DNA from 3 places in the Caballeronia sp. LZ029 genome. Region 2 is predicted to be linked to each of the others. Evidence: riboswitches for the same ligand, from Rfam matches in the RefSeq annotation. Region 2 holds a riboswitch; each other region holds the start of a gene.
The links. A riboswitch is a leader RNA that binds a small molecule or an ion and turns the genes downstream of it on or off. The one in region 2 is predicted to bind glycine.

Region 1 (6,329 bases), on a different contig from region 2:
TTCGGTCTTGCCCGCGACTTCGGCGAACAACGCGAAGAGCTTGAGCAGATCGTCGCGCGTGGTGGTTTCATCGAGCGATACGCCGACTTGCGTCGCGCTCACGTGGCGCAGATTGACATGCGCGGCGTAAGCAGCCTGATGCAGCGCGGTCGTGCTCGCGCCGCTGTCGATCGTGATCGTGTCGAAGAACGTGTCGTTGGCGATCGTGTAGCCGAGCTTCTTCACGCCCGCCGCGAAGATGGACGCCACGCGGTTCACGCGCGACGCGATCGTCTTCAGGCCGCGCGGACCGTGATAGACGGCATACATGCTGGCCATGATCGCGAGCAGCGCCTGCGCCGTGCAGACATTCGACGTCGCCTTCTCGCGGCGAATATGCTGTTCGCGCGTTTGCAGCGCGAGGCGCAGCGCGGAGTTGCCTTGAGCATCGACGGTCACGCCGACGAGACGCCCCGGCATCTGGCGCTTGAATTCGTCGCGCACGGCCATGTAGGCCGCGTGCGGGCCGCCGAAGCCGACCGGCACGCCGAAACGCTGCGTATTGCCGATCGCGACATCCGCGCCCCATTCGCCCGGCGGCGTGATGAGCGTCAGCGCGAGCAGATCCGCCGCCGCGACGACATGGCCGCCCGCCGCGTGGATTGCTTCCGCGAGCGCGCGATAGTCGCGCACATCGCCATTCGCGCCGGGATATTGCAGCAGCACGCCGAACGCATTCGCACTCGCGGCATCCGCGGCCGGACCGACCTTCACTTCAATGCCCGCGGGCTTCGCGCGCGTCTGCACCACTTCGATGGTCTGCGGCAGCACGTCGTCGGCGACGTAGAACACGTTCGATTTCGGCTTGCCGACGCGTTGCAGAAGCGTCATCGCTTCGGCTGCGGCGGTGGCTTCGTCGAGCAGCGAGGCGTTCGCCATCGCGAGGCCCGTCAGATCCATCACCATCTGCTGGAAATTGAGCAGCGCTTCGAGACGGCCTTGCGAAATCTCCGGCTGATACGGCGTGTATGCCGTGTACCACGCCGGATTTTCGAGCACGTTGCGCAGGATCACCGCCGGCGTGTGCGTGCCGTAGTAACCCTGTCCGATCCAGGTTCGAAACACCAGATTCTCGTCCGCCAGCTTGCGCAGCGACGCGAGCGCTTCCGCCTCGCTTTTCGGCTGCGTGAACGCGCCGAGCGGCAGCGTTTCCTTGCGGCGGATCGATTCAGGAATCACCGCGTCGATGAAGGCCGCGCGCGACGCGAAACCGAGCGCATCGAGCATTGCGCGCTGGTCCGCGTCATCGGGGCCGATGTGCCGCTCGGCGAATGCGTCGTGGCATTCGAGCGCGGCGAGTGACAGGGAGGTGCGGTTCATCAGGCGATCCGGGTGTTCGAGCTTCATGTTTTGTCCTGCGATTGCGGCTCGCGACCGAGCCGCAATCGTCATTGAGATGAGTTATTCGCCGATCGACTTGCCGTAGCCTTCGGCGTCGAGCAGCTTGTCCAGACCGGCGTCGCCCGCCGGCTTGATCTTGAAGAGCCAGCTTTCGTACGGCGCGCCGTTCACCTGATCGGGCGCCGAGGTGAGCGCGTCGTTCGATTCGACGATCTCGCCCGAAACCGGCGCGTAAATGTCGGATGCCGCCTTCACCGATTCGATGACGGCGATCGCATCGCCCGCCGTAACGGTCTTGCCCGCCGCGGGCAGTTCGACGAACACGATGTCACCGAGCGCTTCCTGCGCGTGATCGGTGATGCCGATGGTCAGCGTGCCATCGGATTCGGTGCGGACCCATTCGTGCGATTCGGTGTATTTCAGATCGGCCGGGATGCTCATTGGATGCTCCTTGCGTGGTTCTTTCGTGAGTTTCTTGATCGGAGGGAACGGGCGCGACGGCGTTACGAAAGCTCGACCAACACTCGGCCGTTGCGCACGAACGGAAGTTTTACCACGCGCGCCGGAAGTTGCTTGTCGCGGATGACGACCTGCACCGTGTCCCCGACGGCAACGCCCGTCGGCACGCGTGCGAACGCGATGGATTCCTGCATCGACGGCGAAAAAGTGCCGCTCGTAATCTCGCCGTCGCCGTGTTGCGTGACGACTTTCTGATGCGCGCGCAGCACGCCGCCCGCCTTGCCGTTTTCCTTGATCAGCACGAGCCCGACGAAATTCGCCTTCGAGCCGTTCGCCTCCAGCGCGCTGCGGCCGACGAAATCGCGTTCCGTTTTCAGATCGACGGTCCACGCGAGGCCGGCGTCGAGCGGCGACACGTTCTCGTCCATGTCCTGGCCGTACAGATTCATGCCGGCTTCGAGGCGCAGCGTGTCGCGCGCGCCGAGGCCTGCGGGCTTCACGCCCGCGGCGGCGAGCGCGTTCCACAACGCCTCGACTTGCGTCGCCGGAACGACGATCTCGAAACCGTCCTCGCCGGTGTAGCCGGTGCGCGCGAGCATCAGTTCGCCGTATTGCGTCGACGGGAAAACGGCCGCGTTGAACGGCTTGATCGATTCGGTTTGCGCGCGCGTGTCCGGCAGCACTTGCCAGGTCTTTTCGCGCGCGTTCGGGCCTTGCACGGCGATGATCGCGAGATCGCGGCGCGGTGTAATCGAAAGATTGAATTTGCCTTCGGCGTTCAACTGCCCGAACCAGGCGATGTCCTTCTCCGCCGTGCCCGCGTTCACGACGACGCGGAAATTCGTTTCGGAGAAGTAGTAGACGATCAGATCGTCGATCACGCCGCCGTTGCCGTTGAGCAGGCACGAGTAGAGCGCTTTGCCCGGCGTCGTGAGTTTGTCGACGTTATTGGCGATCGCGTGCTTGAAGAATTCGCGGACGGCGTCGCCCTCGAAATCGACGACGCGCATATGCGATACGTCGAACATGCCGGCGTCGGTGCGCACCGCGCGATGCTCGTCGATCTGCGAACCGTAGTTGACGGGCATGTCCCAGCCGCCGAAATCGACCATGCGCGCGTTGAGCGCGAGGTGGGCGGCGTGCAGGGGCGTGTGTTGGAGTTCGGTCATCAGGGCCTCGGTTCGCGAAACAAAAAAGGCCACGCAGCGCACATTTCGCCTGGCCGGATGCGCCTTTCGCGCTGCCTGATGCAGCGCGCAAGGCGCATGCCGCGAAGCGGTTGCGATGCGTGACCCCTCTGTCCTCGGTACCTGAGAGATTGCGCGAACCATCAGCGTGACTGATGGTTCATCGCGCGCCCCTTCGGTGGGCAACTGGCTTCATGTTGAAGCCGCTGCCGCTCTCCAGAGTGCGAGGAAACGAATTCCTCGACGCAGTCGGTCCTTTTGCCTGAGAGTTTGCGGGTGTGCCCCTTCGGCGGCGCGATCTTCGCTGCATGAACGAGACCACGCGCTCTCCCGACGCGTGCGGCAGAATTTACGCGACGCCTCGCGCAATGTCAATTTCGTTCGAAATTCCGGGCGACCGCGTCAGGTATTGCTCAGTGCATATATTCGCTTCTCAACGCCGCGTCGGGATCCGGCAGTGTGATCGTTCGTGAAAAAAAGGCGCTGACCAGCCGCGCCAGCCCCGCGGTCGTCAGAAACTGGCCTGTGCGGCCCCCGGATGGCACGACGTTCGGAACCGGTTCGAATACCTCGAGCAGCCTGTTTGACTGCAATCCTTCGGCGATTGCGAAGAAAACCGACTGATTGCCAATAAAGAGCGACGCCTCCGCAATCCGATCGCAGGCGTCCTGTGCGTGGCGCGTCGGCACATGTTCGATCGCCAAGGAAGGAAAGCGTGAACGGAATTCCGTAAATTCATTCTCCAGTCCGATAAATCCGATACGCAAGTCCAATTGCGCGAGCACGCCGTAATCGATCGCCTGATTCAAATAGCGCATCGAACGGCCAATCAGGATGTCATAGGGTTTCGCGTACGAGTGGACTCCGCCGGACCGTTTGGGCCAGCGAGACGGCGACTCGGCGAGCAGCGCGAAAATCTTGAAATAGTAATCCTTAATGTTTCCGGCCAAAACATTAACGCTTCCGCCGCGAAAAGCATCGAAGTTGACGGCGTCGCATGGAATGTCGTTGCCGGGAACGAAATGCACGGCCTCGATATAAGCCTGAGACCGCAGCAATGGCGCGACGAAATCGAACGTCGCGTCATCTATCATCTTGTCGCCGGCGGGGTGACGCCTGTCCGGGCCGTAACCCGAATCGACGTCGTTCGGAATGTAAAGCGTCACGCGGACGCCGCACTGCCGGGCGATCGTCCGCATTGCAGGCAGCGAATAGACGATATCGCCCAGATGACCGGAATGTTTGAATGTGACAGACATGACGAATTCGACCCGTTATTGACTTTACTCTGCCTCACGACAAATGACAGATGAAAATCAGAAATATTGTCCGCCATCTCCAAGAGTCAAAGCGAGTTAATGTTTGTCATATTCCACTCGGTCACACCATGTTGATGCCGCTTCGCGTCAGCGCAATCGGGCGAACTCCACCCGCCTTCCTTCCCTGTCGCTCTGAATCGCCAGCTCGATGATCGTCATCGTATCAACCGCGTCCTGCGGCGAAACCGGAAACGGCTTGCCGTCCTGAATCGACGCCGCCAGCGCGCGATAAAACTCGACATAAGCACCATCTTTCGTGGCGAATTCTTGACGCAGGTCGTGATCGCCATCGACTTCGCGCAGCGCGCCCGGCGGATTCTTCGCGAACTCCGGATTGCCCGGCCGCATGCCGGAACGCAACTGATCTTCCTGCGTGTCGAGCCCGTTCTTCACGTAACTGCCGCGCGTGCCGTGGATCGCGAAACGCGGCGGCTCCAGCGCCGCGAGCGCGCTCGCGTGCAGGATCACTTCCTTGTCCTCGTAACCGAGCACGAGATGCACGTAATCCGGCGCGTGCGCGTGATCGCGATGCGCCTTCACGAACGCCGTGACCGTCTGCGGCGCGCCGAAGAGCGTCAGCGCCTGATCGATCAGATGCGGCCCCAGATCGAACAGCAGGCCGCCGCCGCGCTCCGCTTCCTCGCGCCAGCGCTGCGGCACTTTCGGGCGAAAACGGTCGAAATGCGATTCGTAATGCGTGACTCGCCCGAGCCGCCCGCTTTCGACGAGCGCGCGCACGGTCATGAAATCGCCGTCCCAGCGGCGATTGTGGAACGGCGCGAACACGAGCCCTTTCTGCTGCGCGAGATCGGCGAGCGTGCGGGCGTCGCGCGCGGAAAGCGTGACCGGCTTGTCGACGACCACATGCTTGCCCGCCGACAACGCGCGGTGCGCGAGATCGAAGTGCGTGTCGTTCGGCGTCGCCACGACCACGCATTCGAGGCCGTCGACGGCGAGCAGCGCGTCGAAGTCCGCGACGATCTGCGCGTTCGGATAATCCGCCGACGCGCGTTCGGCCTGGCTCGTCGCGATGGCCGTGACTTCCGCCCGGCCGCAGTGCTCGATGACGGGCGCGTGAAACGTCGCGCCGGCGAGGCCGTAGCCCATTACGCCGACTTTCAGTGCTGTGCTCATGCGGGCATCGTCCTGTCGTGAATTCGATCGGATATTGTGGCACGAACAGGGGCCGGAACCGCGCCGCCGCTATCGTGTTAACATCGCGCTCTCCTCCGCGCGCAGGTTTTCAGCTAAGCGCGCCCGAACTCCAAAAGCCCAAAACGATGTCCGCTGGTCTGAACGCCGCGCAAAGCGAAGCCGTGCGCTATCTCGATGGTCCCTGTCTCGTGCTCGCCGGCGCGGGCAGCGGCAAGACGCGCGTGATCACGCAGAAGATCGCGCATCTGATCGAAGGACGCGGCTTCGAGCCGAAGCACATCGCCGCGCTCACCTTCACGAACAAGGCCGCGCTCGAAATGCGCGAGCGCACCGCGAAGCTGCTCGAGGGCAAGACGCTCACCACGCCCGGCAAGGAAGGCCGCAAGATTCCCGTCAATCAATTGACGATCTGCACCTTCCACTCGCTCGGCGTGCAGATCATGCGGCAGGAAGCGGAACATGTCGGACTGAAGCCGCAGTTCTCGATCATGGATTCGGACGACTGCTTCGGCATGGTGCAGGAACAGCTCGGCACGACCGACAAGGGCCTGATTCGCAAGATCCAGTCGATCATCTCGCTGTGGAAGAACGCGATGGTGTCGCCGGATCAGGCGTCCGTGCTCGCGAATAACGAGGACGAGCATCAGGCGGCGATCGTCTTTCGCAGCTACGCGGCGACGCTGCACGCGTATCAGGCGCTCGATTTCGACGATCTGATCCTACGGCCCGCGCAGCTTTTCGCCGAGAACGAGCAGGTGCGCGACAAGTGGCAGAACCGCTTGCGCTATCTGCTGATCGACGAATATCAGGACACCAACGCCTGTCAGTA
Region 2 (6,329 bases):
TCGCCGGAAGGCTCGCCGTTCGCGCGCGCGGCCGCCCAGCATGCGATGCCCTTGCCGCCGAACGACGCGAGCAGGATCACCACGGCCGCGAGCATGATGGCCGGGTCCATCAGCATGTCGAGCCGCGTGTTGAGGCCCGAGTAGGTGAAGAACATCGGCAGCAGGAACACGACGACGAAGGGCTGCAGCATGTCGCGCAGCTTTTCCGTCAGCGGGCCGCGCGGCAGCGCGACGCCGAGCAGAAAGCCGCCAAAGACTGCATGAATGCCGATGGCGTCCATCGCGAATGCGCAGAGCGAAAACAGCGCCAGCACGGCGGCGAGCACGCTCGTGGGCAACGGCGCGTGTGGATTCAATCCGGCAGCGAGCCGGCGCAGCAACTTGCCGCCGGCGAAGATCATGAAGAGCGCGAAAGCCGCGCCGCCGCCGATCGCCGCATATGCGCCCATCCATGAGCCGCCGAAGCTCGCGAGCACGATCGCGAGGATGCACCACGCGGCGGCATCGTCGAATGCGCCTGCGGTGAGCGCGAGCGTGCCGAGCGACGTGCCCGTCAGCCCGCGTTCGTGGATGATGCGCGCGAGCATCGGAAAGGCGGTGATCGCGATTGCTGCGCCGAGAAAGAGCGACGCCTCGTAGAGCCGCACCTTTTCCGCGAAGAGACCGGGGATCGTTTGCAGCCACGGCGTCAGCGCGAACGCGAGCGCGAACGGCGCGACGATGCCCGCGATCGACACGCTCATCGCGCTCTTCGCGCGGGCGCGGAAATGGTCCGCGCGAAACTCCGTGCCGACGAGAAACATGTAGAGCCCGACGCCGAGCTGCGCGGCGACGTAGAGCGTGCCCATCGTCGCCTTGGGAAAGAGCGCCTGTTGCCAGTGCGGCAGCAGCATCCCGAAGAGCGACGGGCCGAGCAGCACGCCCGCGATCATCTCGCCGACGACTTGCGGCTGACCCACACGCTGCGCGAGCCTGCCGACGAACTGGCTCGCGAGCACGATCACCGCGGCCTGGGCGAAAAAATAGACGGACAACTGGGAAGACGGCATATTTTGAGCAGCGAATAACGGACGACGGGAGTCTGAGGGCGAGGGCCGCGTTCTGTCAACGTGTCGGCGGGGGCTTGCCATGCGCATTTCGTACCGGTATTGTGCAAGCGTTCGACAAAGCGTCACGGAAGAGTTCGTCCTCGCGACGACGCCGACGGAGCAACCGCCCCGGAAACTCTCAGGCAAAAGGACCGTGCGCGCTGGAACATCTGGAGAGCGGCGCTTTTATGCGCCCACCGAAGGGGAGCCCCGGCTGCCGACGTGAACGTCGGGCGGCACGCGGGCGAAACTCTCAGGTACATGGACAGATGGGGCATCGGTGCCGGCTGCGGCATGTGGCCAAGGCCGGCGATGCTCAATCAATCTGGATCATGTCATGTCACGAATCGCCATCATCGGCGCCGGGATCACCGGCGTCACGACCGCTTACGCCCTTGCGCAGCGCGGGTTTCACGTCACTGTCATCGAGCGGCATCGCTATGCGGCGATGGAAACGTCCTTCGCCAATGGCGGGCAACTGTCGGCGAGCAATGCCGAAGTGTGGAACAGCCGCGCCACCGTGCTGAAAGGCCTGAAGTGGATGTTCACGCGCGACGCGCCCCTCCTGATGAATCCGCGGCCGGGCTGGCACAAGTACAGCTGGATGGGCGAGTTCCTGCGGCAGATTCCGAACTATCGTGCGAATACGGCCGAGACCGTGCGTCTTGCGATCGCGGCGCGCGAGCATCTGTTTCGCATCGCGCGGGACGAGAAAATCGACTTCGATCTCGAACGGCGCGGCATCCTGCATTTCTACGCGAGCCGCAAGGAGTTCGACGCCGCAGCGAAAGTGAACGAGATCCTCACCGGCGCGGGCCTCGACCGTCACGCGGTCACGCCGGAAGAGATCGCATCGATCGAGCCGACCTTTCGCGGTGCGTTTCATGGCGGCTTCTTCACGCCGTCCGATTCCACCGGCGACATCCACAAGTTCACGCGCGGACTCGCCGATGCATGCGCGCGGCGCGGTGTCGAGTTCCGCTACGACACGTCGGTGACCTCGATCGACGAACAGGCGGGGCGGCTCGCGCTGAGCGTCGAGCATGCGGGCGAGACGCAGGCGCTCCAGTTCGACGGCATCGTGATCTGCGCGGGCGTCGGCAGCCGTGCGTTCGCATCGATGGCGGGCGATCATCTCAACGTCTATCCGGTCAAGGGCTATTCGATCACCGTCTGCCTCGACGACGCCCGCAGCCGCGATCACGCGCCGTGGGTCAGCCTGCTCGACGACCGCGCGAAAATCGTCACGAGCCGGCTCGGCGCGGACCGTTTCCGCGTGGCGGGCACGGCGGAGCTGAACGGCTTCAATCGCGATATCCGCGCAGATCGCATCGCGCCGCTCGTCGAATGGACGCGGCGTCATTTCCCCGATGTATCGACCGCGCGCGTGATTCCGTGGAGCGGCTTGCGCCCGATGTTGCCGAGCATGCTGCCGAAGGTCGGGCAGGGCAAGCGTCCGGGCGTGTTCTACAACACCGGGCACGGGCATCTCGGCTGGACCTTGTCGGCGGCGACGGCTGAGGTCGTCGCGGAGGCGGTGTCGCAGCGCCTGCCTTCGAAGCGCGTGCATGTCGGCGCATCGTCGCAGGTGAAGGTGAACACGCCGGCGTGATATCGTCGGCGCACTGTTCACTGTCCGAAGGAGCGCGCAATGGCCGAACTCGTCAATTGCCTGTGGTTCAACGGTAATGCCCGTGAAGCGGCGGAGTTTTACGCCGCCACCTTTCCCGATAGCCGCGTCGGCGCGGGCCATGCGTCCGCGAAGCCGGGCGTGGGGCAGGGGCCGGAGTTGACTGTCGAGTTCACCGTGCTCGGCCAGCGCTTCCTCGGACTGAACGGCGGCCCGAACTTCAAGCCGAACGAAGCGGTGAGCTTCATGGTGCATACCGGCAGCGCGGAAGAGACCGATCGTTACTGGAACGCGATCGTCGGCAATGGCGGCGAGGAAAGTCGGTGCGGCTGGTGCAAGGATCGCTGGGGTTTTTCATGGCAGATCACGCCGAAGCGGATGCTCGAGATTTTCAGCGGCCCGGATCGCGAAGCCGCCAAGCGCGCGATGGACGCGATGATGACGATGAAGAAGATCGACATCGCCGAGATCGAGCGCGCGGCGGCGGGCGGCTAAAAGCTCAGTGATCGAATTCCTTCGGCTGATCGGCCTCGGCGGCGGTAGCGCGTAGCGCGTAGCGCAGTGCCGGAGCCATTTCGTGCTGAACCAGCGCACTATAACTTCCAGCTCGTCAGACCGTGCGCGAGCCAAGCCCGATTGGGCCTTCGAGGGCGCCACTTAGGCGAGTGCCACCGGTGGCTGGCAAGCATGGCCAACGTACGTGTGACCGCGGGCCTGAACGAGCTGCTTTCTTTGGTTACTTTCTTTGCAGCAGCAAAGAAAGTGACTGCCGCCCCGCACAGGGGCAACACAAATAGACCGACACGACCCCGGGATCCGGCGAAAACAAACCCCGAACCACAACAACCACGTCACAAATCAAACCTCTACAACGACCTCTCGATAGCCTTCCCAAGCAAATCAACCCCGAGATCGATCTCTTCCTCACTGACAGTGAGCGGCGGCGCGATACGAAACACTCCACCCATTCCAGGCAACTGCACGATATTCATGCTCAACCCGAGATTCATGCATTCGCGCGTGATCTTCGCGCCGAGACCATCGGCGGGTTCCTTGGTGCGTCGATCCTTGACGATCTCCACGCCGAGCAGCAGACCGCGCCCGCGCACATCGCCGATGCAGTCGAACCGTTCCATCAGATCGAGCAGACCGCGCCTGAGCCGCGCGCTCATCACGTTCGCGCGCGCGACGAGCCCATCGCGCTCGACCACATCCAGCACGCGCAGCCCGACGGCAGCCGGCAAAGGATCGGACACGTGTGTCGTATAAAACAGATAGCCGAGCTCATGCGCTCGTTCTTCGATCGCCGCCGAAGTCACGGTGGCCGCAAGCGGCAATCCCGCGCCCAGCGTCTTCGATAGCGTGAGGATGTCGGGCGTGACGCCGTCGCGCTGGCACGCGAACATCGTGCCCGTGCGGCCGATACCGGTCTGCGCTTCATCGAGGATCAGCAGCATGCCGCGCTCCTCGCACTTGCGCTTCAACGCCGCGATATAACCTTCCGGCAACTCGATGATGCCGCCCGAGCTCAGTATCGGTTCCGCGATGAACGCCGCGAGATTGCCGCTCGACTGACGATCGACGAGATCGAACGCGTAATCCAGTTCCGCGAGCCAGTCGTAGTGACCATTGCGCTCGAAGCGCGCGCGATACGGAAACGGCGCGGGAATCGCGAACGAGCCGACCGCCGCCGGACCGACGCCCTTGCGTCCCGCGCTGTACGTGGCGGACGCGGCATGACCCGTCATGCCGTGCCACGACTGCGCGAAGCCGACGATTTCATATCGCCCCGTGACGAGCTTCGCCATGCGGATCGCCGCCTCGTTCGACTCCGCGCCCGTGCTGAGCAGAAGCGCGCGATCGAGCCCGGCGGGCGTGATATCGGCGAGACGCGTCGCGAGATCGACCACGGGACGCGACAGCATCCCGCTGAAGAGATGGTCCAGCTTGCCCGCGTATTCGCTGATCACCGACACGATGTCAGGGTGACTGTGACCCAGCACGGCGCTCATCTGTCCCGACGTGAAATCGAGAATCGCGCGGCCGTCGGCGTCGTACACGAAGCTGCCCTGAGCGCGCTCGATGATCATCGGCTCGAAGGTGCCGCCGTAGCGGATGAGGTGCTGCCTGGCGTTCTGCCAAAAAGTTGCGTCGTTGTTCCGGGACACCGTGCTTCTCCTGGCGAAAGGTGAAAGAACTTGCAGTGTAGTCGGCGCTCTGGTTTTATAGAATCGAATAGTTCTAATGCGAGATAGAAGAGGATCTAATATCTTGAGTCTTTCGCTTGAGATCGAATTGCTGCGATCGTTCGCCGTCATCGCGGAGGTGCGGGCGCTGAGCCGCGCGGCCGAGCGCATCGGCCGGACGCAATCCGCGCTCAGTCAGCAGATGAAGCGGCTGGAGGATATCGTCGATCAGCCGCTCTTTCAGCGCACCGGACGCGGCGTCGTGCTGACGAATCCCGGCGAGCGTCTGCTCGTGCACGCGCAGCGCATCCTGCGGCTTCACGATGAAGCGATGGCCGATCTGTGCGGCAAAGGGCTTTCGGGCAGCATCCGCTTCGGCTGTCCGGACGATTACGCCGCCGTTTTCCTGCCGAGTCTGCTGCGGCAGTTTTCGAGTCAGCATCCGCACGCGCTGGTGGAAGTCGTGTGCGGCCCGACGCCGAGGCTCGCCGAGCAGTTGAAGAAGCGCGCGCTGGATCTCGCGATGCTCTCGCTGCCCGAAGACAGTCCCGGCGACGACGTGATCCGGCGCGAGCAACTCGTCTGGATCGGCTGTCCGGGGATGGATTCGGCGCACTACGATCCGCTGCCGCTCGCACTCTCCGATCCGGATACGCTCGATCACATCGCCGCGTGCGAGGCGCTGCAACGCGCGGGCAAGGCGTATCGCATCGCGTATGCGAGCAGCAGTCTCGCGGGTCTCACCGCGCTGGTGCGCTCGGGACAGGCGTTCGCGGTCATCACGCAGACAGCGGTGCCCGCGGATCTCTCCGTGCTGAATGCCGATCCTGGCCTGCCCGCGTTGCCGGGCGTGGGCATATCGCTGAAGTTCGCGCGGGAGCGGCCTTCGCTGCTGACGGCGGCGTTTGCCGAGCACATCCGGTTGACGCTGCCGTTGCTTTGATTCGATTCGGCGAAGTGAACCGCAAATCGCCCGCTTTCCGGCGCTTGGCGCTGGATTTGCGCGCGCTAAGATGATTTCCATCCCCTCTAGCTCTTTTCCCTCCAGGGAGTGAGCGATCTTCGCGTCGTGCGGATTTTCGTCCGCACGACGCTTTTCTTTTGCGGCCGAAGTCGGCGTGTGCGGGCTACACTAACCGCTTACTTTTCGCGCTCCGAACGTCATGCCATCACGCGATCACGACAGCGCCGACGTCTCGCAAGATCCGGCACTGCTGCGGCGCCTCCTGCGCGCCAAAGACCGCATGGATGCGTCGTCGCACGAGGACTGGCCGGTCAGGCGTCTGGCCGAAGTCAGCGGCGTCTCCGAAGCGCATTTCGCGCGCTCGTTCAAGCGGGCGTTCGGCATTCCGCCGCATCGCTATCTGCTGACGCGGCGCATCGAGCAGGCCGTCACGCTGTTGCGCGACACCGAGCTTTCCATCA
Region 3 (6,329 bases), on a different contig from region 2:
CATCCCAAGAATGGTGTCGTGAGGCTGCAGAAGCGCCATGTAGGTCGCAGCGTTCGCCTGAGAGCCCGAATGCGGCTGCACATTGGCCCAAGCAGCCCCGAACAAAGCCTTGGTGCGGTCGATGGCGAGCTGTTCGACCACATCGACGAACTGGCACCCGCCGTAGTAGCGCTTATTGGGATACCCCTCAGCGTATTTGTTGGTCAGGACGGTGCCCTGTGCCTCCAGCACGCGCGTACTCGCGTAGTTTTCCGATGCTATGAGCTCGAGGTGCGACTCTTGGCGATGGGTTTCTGCGTTGATTGCGTCGCCGAGTTCCGGGTCAAAATGCTGAATGCTCAATCCGTCGCTAAACATCTTCATCTCCTGAATACGTTAAATCGTCTCGCCCATATCGAACGACGACAGAATCAATAGGCATCTATCGGGGCACACGAGCAGAAGAGATTTCTATCGCCGTAGCTGTTGTCCGCGCGACCTACCGTTGGCCAGTATTTGCGGGCGGCAACCGATGCAATCGGATAGGCAGCTTCTTCGCGAGAGTATGCGTGTGACCATTCATTACTCGTCACGCTCTGCGCCGTGTGAGGCGCGCATTTCAGCGGATTATCGACTTTGTCGAATGCGCCGGTTTGGACCTTATCAATCTCGCCCCGGATAGCAATCATCGCGTCGATGAATCTGTCGATTTCCTCAATAGACTCACTCTCCGTCGGCTCAACCATGAGCGTACCGGAGACCGGAAAGCTCATCGTGGGAGCATGAAAACCGTAGTCGATGAGACGCTTCGCGATGTCTTCGTTCGTAATTCCGGTTGCTTTTTGCAACGGCCGAATGTCCAGGATGCACTCATGTGCGACGAGTCCCTTCTCTCCGGAGTACAACACCGCGAAATGCGGGGCGAGTCGCTTCGCGATGTAGTTAGCGGACAAAATCGCCACTTCCGAGGCTGCCTGGAGTCCAGCCGCGCCCATCATGGCGATGTACATCCAGGAGATAGGCAGAATACTTGCCGAGCCGAATGGAGCTGCAGACACGGCGCTGATGCCTTCGGCCTCGCGCTCATATCCCGTGCAATGCTGGTTCGGCAAATACTTAACTAGATGCGGACCCACTGCAACCGGACCAACGCCGGGTCCACCGCCGCCGTGCGGGATGCAGAACGTCTTGTGCAGGTTCAGGTGCGACACGTCTCCACCGAAGCCGCCCGGCGCCGCGAGTCCAACCATAGCATTCATGTTGGCGCCGTCGACGTATACTTGGCCGCCGTGCTCATGAACAATCTCGCAGATTTTCCGGACGTTGACCTCAAAGACGCCATGAGTTGACGGATACGTAATCATGATGGCAGCGAGCTTCTGGCTATGTTGCTCGGCCTTCGCCTTCAAGTCCGTAAGGTCTACGTTGCCGTCACGGTCGCATGCGACAACCACGACTTCGAATCCCACCATCTGTGCGGAAGCGGGATTCGTTCCGTGAGCCGAAGATGGAATAAGGCAGATGTTCCGATGACCTTCGCCTCGGTCCTCGTGATAGGCCTTCACAATCAACAGCCCCGCATATTCCCCCTGGGAACCAGCGTTCGGTTGAATGCTCACGCCAGCATAGCCGGTCACGGCGCACAGCATCGCCTCGAGTTGCGCAATCATCTCGAGATAGCCAGCCGTTTGCGATTCGGGTGCGAACGGGTGAATGGAAGAGAACTCGGGCCACGTCACCGGCACCATCTCGCTCGTGGCGTTCAACTTCATCGTGCACGAACCCAATGGAATCATCGACCGGTCCAACGCAAGGTCTCTGTCGCCGAGACTACGGATATATCGGAGCATTTCATGCTCCGAGTGGAAGCGATTAAACACCGGGTGAGTCAGGTAGCTGCTGACACGATGCATGTCTGCGCCAAAGCCTAGTTCGGCTGCGCCCTCACACTCGGCAAACGAAGGCACCGGTCGAGCTTGGGCGAGGACCTCCAACAGCACCAATACGTCCGCTCGCGTCGCCGTCTCGTCGAGTGAAATGCCAACCTGATGGTCGCTGACTCGACGAAGGTTCACCCCTCGGCTTTCGGCTGCCGCGTGAATATCGCTGGTTCGTCCGTTCGAGGAGATGGTGAGCGTGTCGAAGAACGTCTCGTTCTCGATTTTGTAACCGAGACGCTTGACCCCCGCTGCCAACACAGACGTCAGGCGATGAACTCGCGTCGCAATCCGTCGCAGGCCTTGGGGGCCGTGGTAGACCGCATACATCGACGCAATCACCGCCAATAGAACCTGCGCCGTGCAGATATTCGACGTTGCCTTCTCGCGACGGATGTGCTGTTCGCGAGTTTGCAGTGCGAGTCGATACGCGCGGTTCTGATTCGCATCAATCGTGATTCCGACAAGTCGACCCGGCATGGAACGTTTGAAGTCGTCCTTCACTGCCATGTAGCCAGCGTGCGGACCACCGAAGCCAAGCGGCACGCCAAAACGCTGGGACGTCCCGACTGCAACGTCAGCACCCCAGTCGGCGGGACTCTTGATGAGAGTAAGGGCGAGCAGGTCCGCAGCCGCAACCACAAAGCCGCCTTGCACATGCACCTTCTGCGCAAGGTCGCGGTAGTCAATCACGTCGCCGTTTACACCAGGGTATTGAACGAGCACACCGAAGGCATCTTGCGCAACAAGCTCGTCCGACGGGCACACTCTCACCTCGATACCCAGAGGCGCGGCACGCGTCATCACGATTTCGATGGTCTGTGGCAAGACATCATCAGCAACCGCGAACACGTTGGAATGGCTCTTGCCAACTCGCCGCAGCAGTGTCATGGCTTCTGCTGCCGCCGTCCCTTCGTCGAGCATCGACGCGTTTGCGACATCAAGGCCGGTCAAATCGGTGACCATCTGCTGAAAGTTCAGCATTGCCTCAAGTCGACCTTGAGAAATCTCTGGCTGATACGGCGTATATGCCGTGTACCATGCCGGATTCTCCAAGATGTTGCGCAGAATGACCTTCGGCGTGTGCGTGCCGTAGTAGCCCTGTCCAATGAAGTTCTTCAGAACCTTGTTTTTTTGTGCAATTTGCAGCAAGGAAGCGAGCGCCTCCTCTTCCGGCAGACCTCCCGCAAACTGTTCGAGCGCGAGCGGCTCGCGTCGGCGGATGGCTTCGGGCACGATGTCGTCAATCAACTCTGCCCTCGTCCGATAACCAAGCTCGCGAAGCATTGCTTCTTGGTCTTCCAAATTCGGGCCGACATGTCGGGCAACAAATGCGTCGCGCGCTTCGAGCGACTCGAGCTGCTCGTCGTGCAGAAACTTCGGATGTGGTTCGTTCATAGTCCCTTACCTAGAGAGTTACGAATGGGCGCGCGAACTTATTCGAGGCCGTGGGCGTAGTCATCGGCAGACAAAAGCGGAGCGAGTTGCTGCTCGCCATCGAAGGAAATCTTGAAGAGCCAGTTCTCGTAGGGCGCTTCCATCATGGTGTCGGGCGAGTTCTTGACGGTCTCGTTGATGGCCGTTACCTTCCCCGTCAGCGGAGCATAAATGTCAGACGCAGCCTTCACCGACTCGACCAACGCGCAAGCCGAACCCGCAGTAACATCCGCGCCAACGTTCGGGAGCTCCACGAACACGATGTCACCGAGTGCCTCGCCGGCGTGCGACGTCAATCCGATGGCAGCGATACCGTCGGGGCCAACTCGAATCCACTCGTGGGAGGCGGTGTAACGAAGCTCTTGCGGAAAATCCATGTTCTTCTCCAATGTTCTTTGTATGGCACTCGTATAAGAGGCCGTTATAAGTGAGGCTCAGACTTGTGAGAGGACGCCGCCATTTCGGACGAACGGCAAGCGGACGGCGACGGCGGCCAGTTCTCTTCCTCGAACGGAAATAACCAATTCGTCGCCCGGCTTGACCGACATGGGAACTCGAACTATTGCGATTGGACGTTGCATCGTGGGACTGAAGGTGCCACTCGTTACGACCCCTTCCCCACCTGCTACGTGAATGGCCTGTCCCGCTCGCGGAATCCCGCCTTCGCCGAACACGACGGCACCTATCGTCTGCGCTGAAACGCCGCGATGTTCAACGCCTTGTCGACCCATGTACTCACGGTCTGATTTCAAATCGACGGTCCATGCAAGGCCGGCATCGAGCGGGGAGACTGTCTCGTCCATGTCTTGGCCATAGAGATTCATGCCTGCTTCAAGCCGCAAGGTGTCACGCGCGCCGAGGCCGGCCGGACGGATGCCGTTTTCAGACAGCGTCTTCCAAAGCAGCGGAGCGGCATCGGCCCTCGAAACTATCTCGAAGCCATCTTCACCGGTGTAGCCAGTTCTCGAAACCATGAGTTCGCCGAAGGTCGAATCACTAACGAGGGCTGCATTGAATGGCTTCAACTCATCTGTGAGGGATTTTGTCGTTGGAACCGCACGCCAGAACTTCTCTCGAGCTTGTGGACCCTGCACCGCGATGATGGCGAGCGCCAATTCCGGGCTGGCCAAATCGCCGCGGCGCGGTACGAGCGTCACCTTCAGATTGCTCCGTGCTATGACAGCTCGAATCCAGGAAATATCAGTGATTGCGGTGGACGCGTTGATGACGAGACGAAACCAAACTTCATTCAGGAAAGTGATGATGAGGTCGTCTACGACGCCGCCCTGTTGATTGAGCATGCATGTGTAAAGCGCCTTACCTGCGACCTTGAGCTTATCGACGTTGTTCGCGACGAGCCTGCGAAGAAGCTCTCGCGTATCGGGACCGCTCAAATCAACGACGCACATGTGCGAGACGTCGAACATCCCGGCGTCAGTGCGGACCGCATGATGTTCTTCAATCTGGGAGCCGTAATTGACGGGCATCTGCCACCCGCCAAAATCGACCATTCGTGCACCGGCCTCTGTGTGGCTAGCTGCGAGCGGCGTGCGCAGCAAACTGCTAACGGTATTGGCCATATCTCTTCGAGGTTGACAGAATGAAACGCATCCGTAGGGATGTCTTTTTCTCTGTCCTTGGTACCTGAGAGATTAGAGTCGCTTCGCGACCTTGCCCCTTCGGTGGACCTGATTTCAGGTCTCTCTCCAGAGATTTCGCTGATGTATAGATGCAATCAGCAACCAAGCCGTCCTTTTGCCTGAGAGTTTTAAGTCCCCTTCGGCGACGCTGTGCGTTCTCTCCGGCTTGGTTAAAACAACTATATTTGACTCTGGCTATTCAAGTCAAGTTACTTGCCTTAGAGGAAACACTTATTCCTCCTCATGTCACACATGCCATTCAAAGGCCTGACGTTTCCTCTGCGAGCGCCTAGTAGAGTGGGTCGTTGCTAATGCTCTGGATGATGGAGCGATAGAGCGTCACGCTTTCGGCAATTTTGTGGACGTAGCAATACTCGTCTGTCTGGTGAGCCATCTTGGGCTCACCAGGTCCCAAAATAATTGTTGGCGGATTTCCGGTTGCAGGTAACAAGACGCTGCCGTCAGTAAAGTACGGCACCGCGCGAGCAACGATAGGCTGGTGATGGAGCGATTCGCATAGCCCGAACACCCTCTTGACCGCCAACGCTTCGGGGTCGGTACTTAACGGCGGCACATCGACCATCGACGTCAGGCCAATGTCATCGGTCAAAAAACGAGACAGTCGTGTGCAGATGCATTGATGGTCCATGCCCGGAACTGTGCGGAAGTCCACCTCGAATTCCGCTCGGTCGGGAACAGAGTTCACGTTCGTGCCGGCCTTGAAGGTGCCGACGTTCATGGTGGCGTGGCCCATCAACGGATGCGTCGACTCCTCGATTCCAAAGCCGCGTATCTTCTGAATGGCCTGAGTCGCCTTATAGATAGCGTTGTCGCCCTGCTCCGGCATAGCGCCATGCGCTGTCTTGCCGGTAGCAGACGCACGGACCCAAAGCGCCCCTTTGTGCCCGACAAAAGGATAGTTCGCCGTCATTTCTCCGACAAGGAGAAGACTGAGTGGCTTCAACAGCCCGGAGGAGCCCGCAAGCGCCTTCGCGCCATCGCATCCGGTCTCCTCACCTCCCGTGATAATCAGTTGGACGCCGTTTCCCTCACGTAGCTCCTCGATGCTTTGCGAGCAAGCAGCGACGAACGCCGCAATGCCTCCCTTCATATCGCTGGTTCCACGGCCGTAAACACGCCCTTCACTTTCAATCGCGCCAAAAGGGTCGAAGTTCCACTTCCGCGTCCCCAACGGCACAACATCAAAATGCCCCGTAAATCCGATGGGTTTCCCACCTTGCCGGCCGTGGATGTTTGCGACTAGGTTAAATCGACCAGCTCCGAACGAATGCAAGTGGACTTCGAAACCAATGTCAGCGAGCACTTCCGCAAGGTA

Region 1: it holds a riboswitch for glycine, as region 2 does, so the genes downstream of both, gcvT (glycine cleavage system aminomethyltransferase GcvT) here and QCE73_RS18495 (D-amino acid dehydrogenase) in region 2, are expected to answer to the same signal.
Region 3: it holds a riboswitch for glycine, as region 2 does, so the genes downstream of both, gcvT (glycine cleavage system aminomethyltransferase GcvT) here and QCE73_RS18495 (D-amino acid dehydrogenase) in region 2, are expected to answer to the same signal.

Annotation. Positions count from the first base shown of each region.
Region 1 covers NZ_JARUXO010000001.1:3,006,264-3,012,592, forward strand. The annotation lists gene gcvP (aminomethyl-transferring glycine dehydrogenase) at 1-1,386, opposite strand, end outside; gene gcvH (glycine cleavage system protein GcvH) at 1,441-1,821, opposite strand; gene gcvT (glycine cleavage system aminomethyltransferase GcvT) at 1,884-3,008, opposite strand; glycine riboswitch at 3,127-3,256, opposite strand; glycine riboswitch at 3,266-3,369, opposite strand; gene QCE73_RS14205 (hypothetical protein) at 3,440-4,285, opposite strand; gene QCE73_RS14210 (oxidoreductase) at 4,433-5,479, opposite strand; gene QCE73_RS14215 (UvrD-helicase domain-containing protein) at 5,626-6,329, shown strand, end outside.
Region 2 covers NZ_JARUXO010000002.1:799,099-805,427, reverse strand. The annotation lists gene QCE73_RS18500 (cation:proton antiporter) at 1-1,049, opposite strand, end outside; glycine riboswitch at 1,165-1,253, shown strand; glycine riboswitch at 1,256-1,360, shown strand; gene QCE73_RS18495 (D-amino acid dehydrogenase) at 1,426-2,700, shown strand; gene QCE73_RS18490 (VOC family protein) at 2,740-3,213, shown strand; gene QCE73_RS18485 (aspartate aminotransferase family protein) at 3,585-4,886, opposite strand; gene QCE73_RS18480 (LysR family transcriptional regulator) at 4,963-5,847, shown strand; gene QCE73_RS18475 (AraC family transcriptional regulator) at 6,068-6,329, shown strand, end outside.
Region 3 covers NZ_JARUXO010000104.1:6,423-12,751, forward strand. The annotation lists gene glyA (serine hydroxymethyltransferase) at 1-357, opposite strand, end outside; gene gcvP (aminomethyl-transferring glycine dehydrogenase) at 411-3,314, opposite strand; gene gcvH (glycine cleavage system protein GcvH) at 3,353-3,730, opposite strand; gene gcvT (glycine cleavage system aminomethyltransferase GcvT) at 3,788-4,933, opposite strand; glycine riboswitch at 4,975-5,073, opposite strand; glycine riboswitch at 5,091-5,168, opposite strand; gene QCE73_RS38450 (M20 family metallopeptidase) at 5,283-6,329, opposite strand, start outside.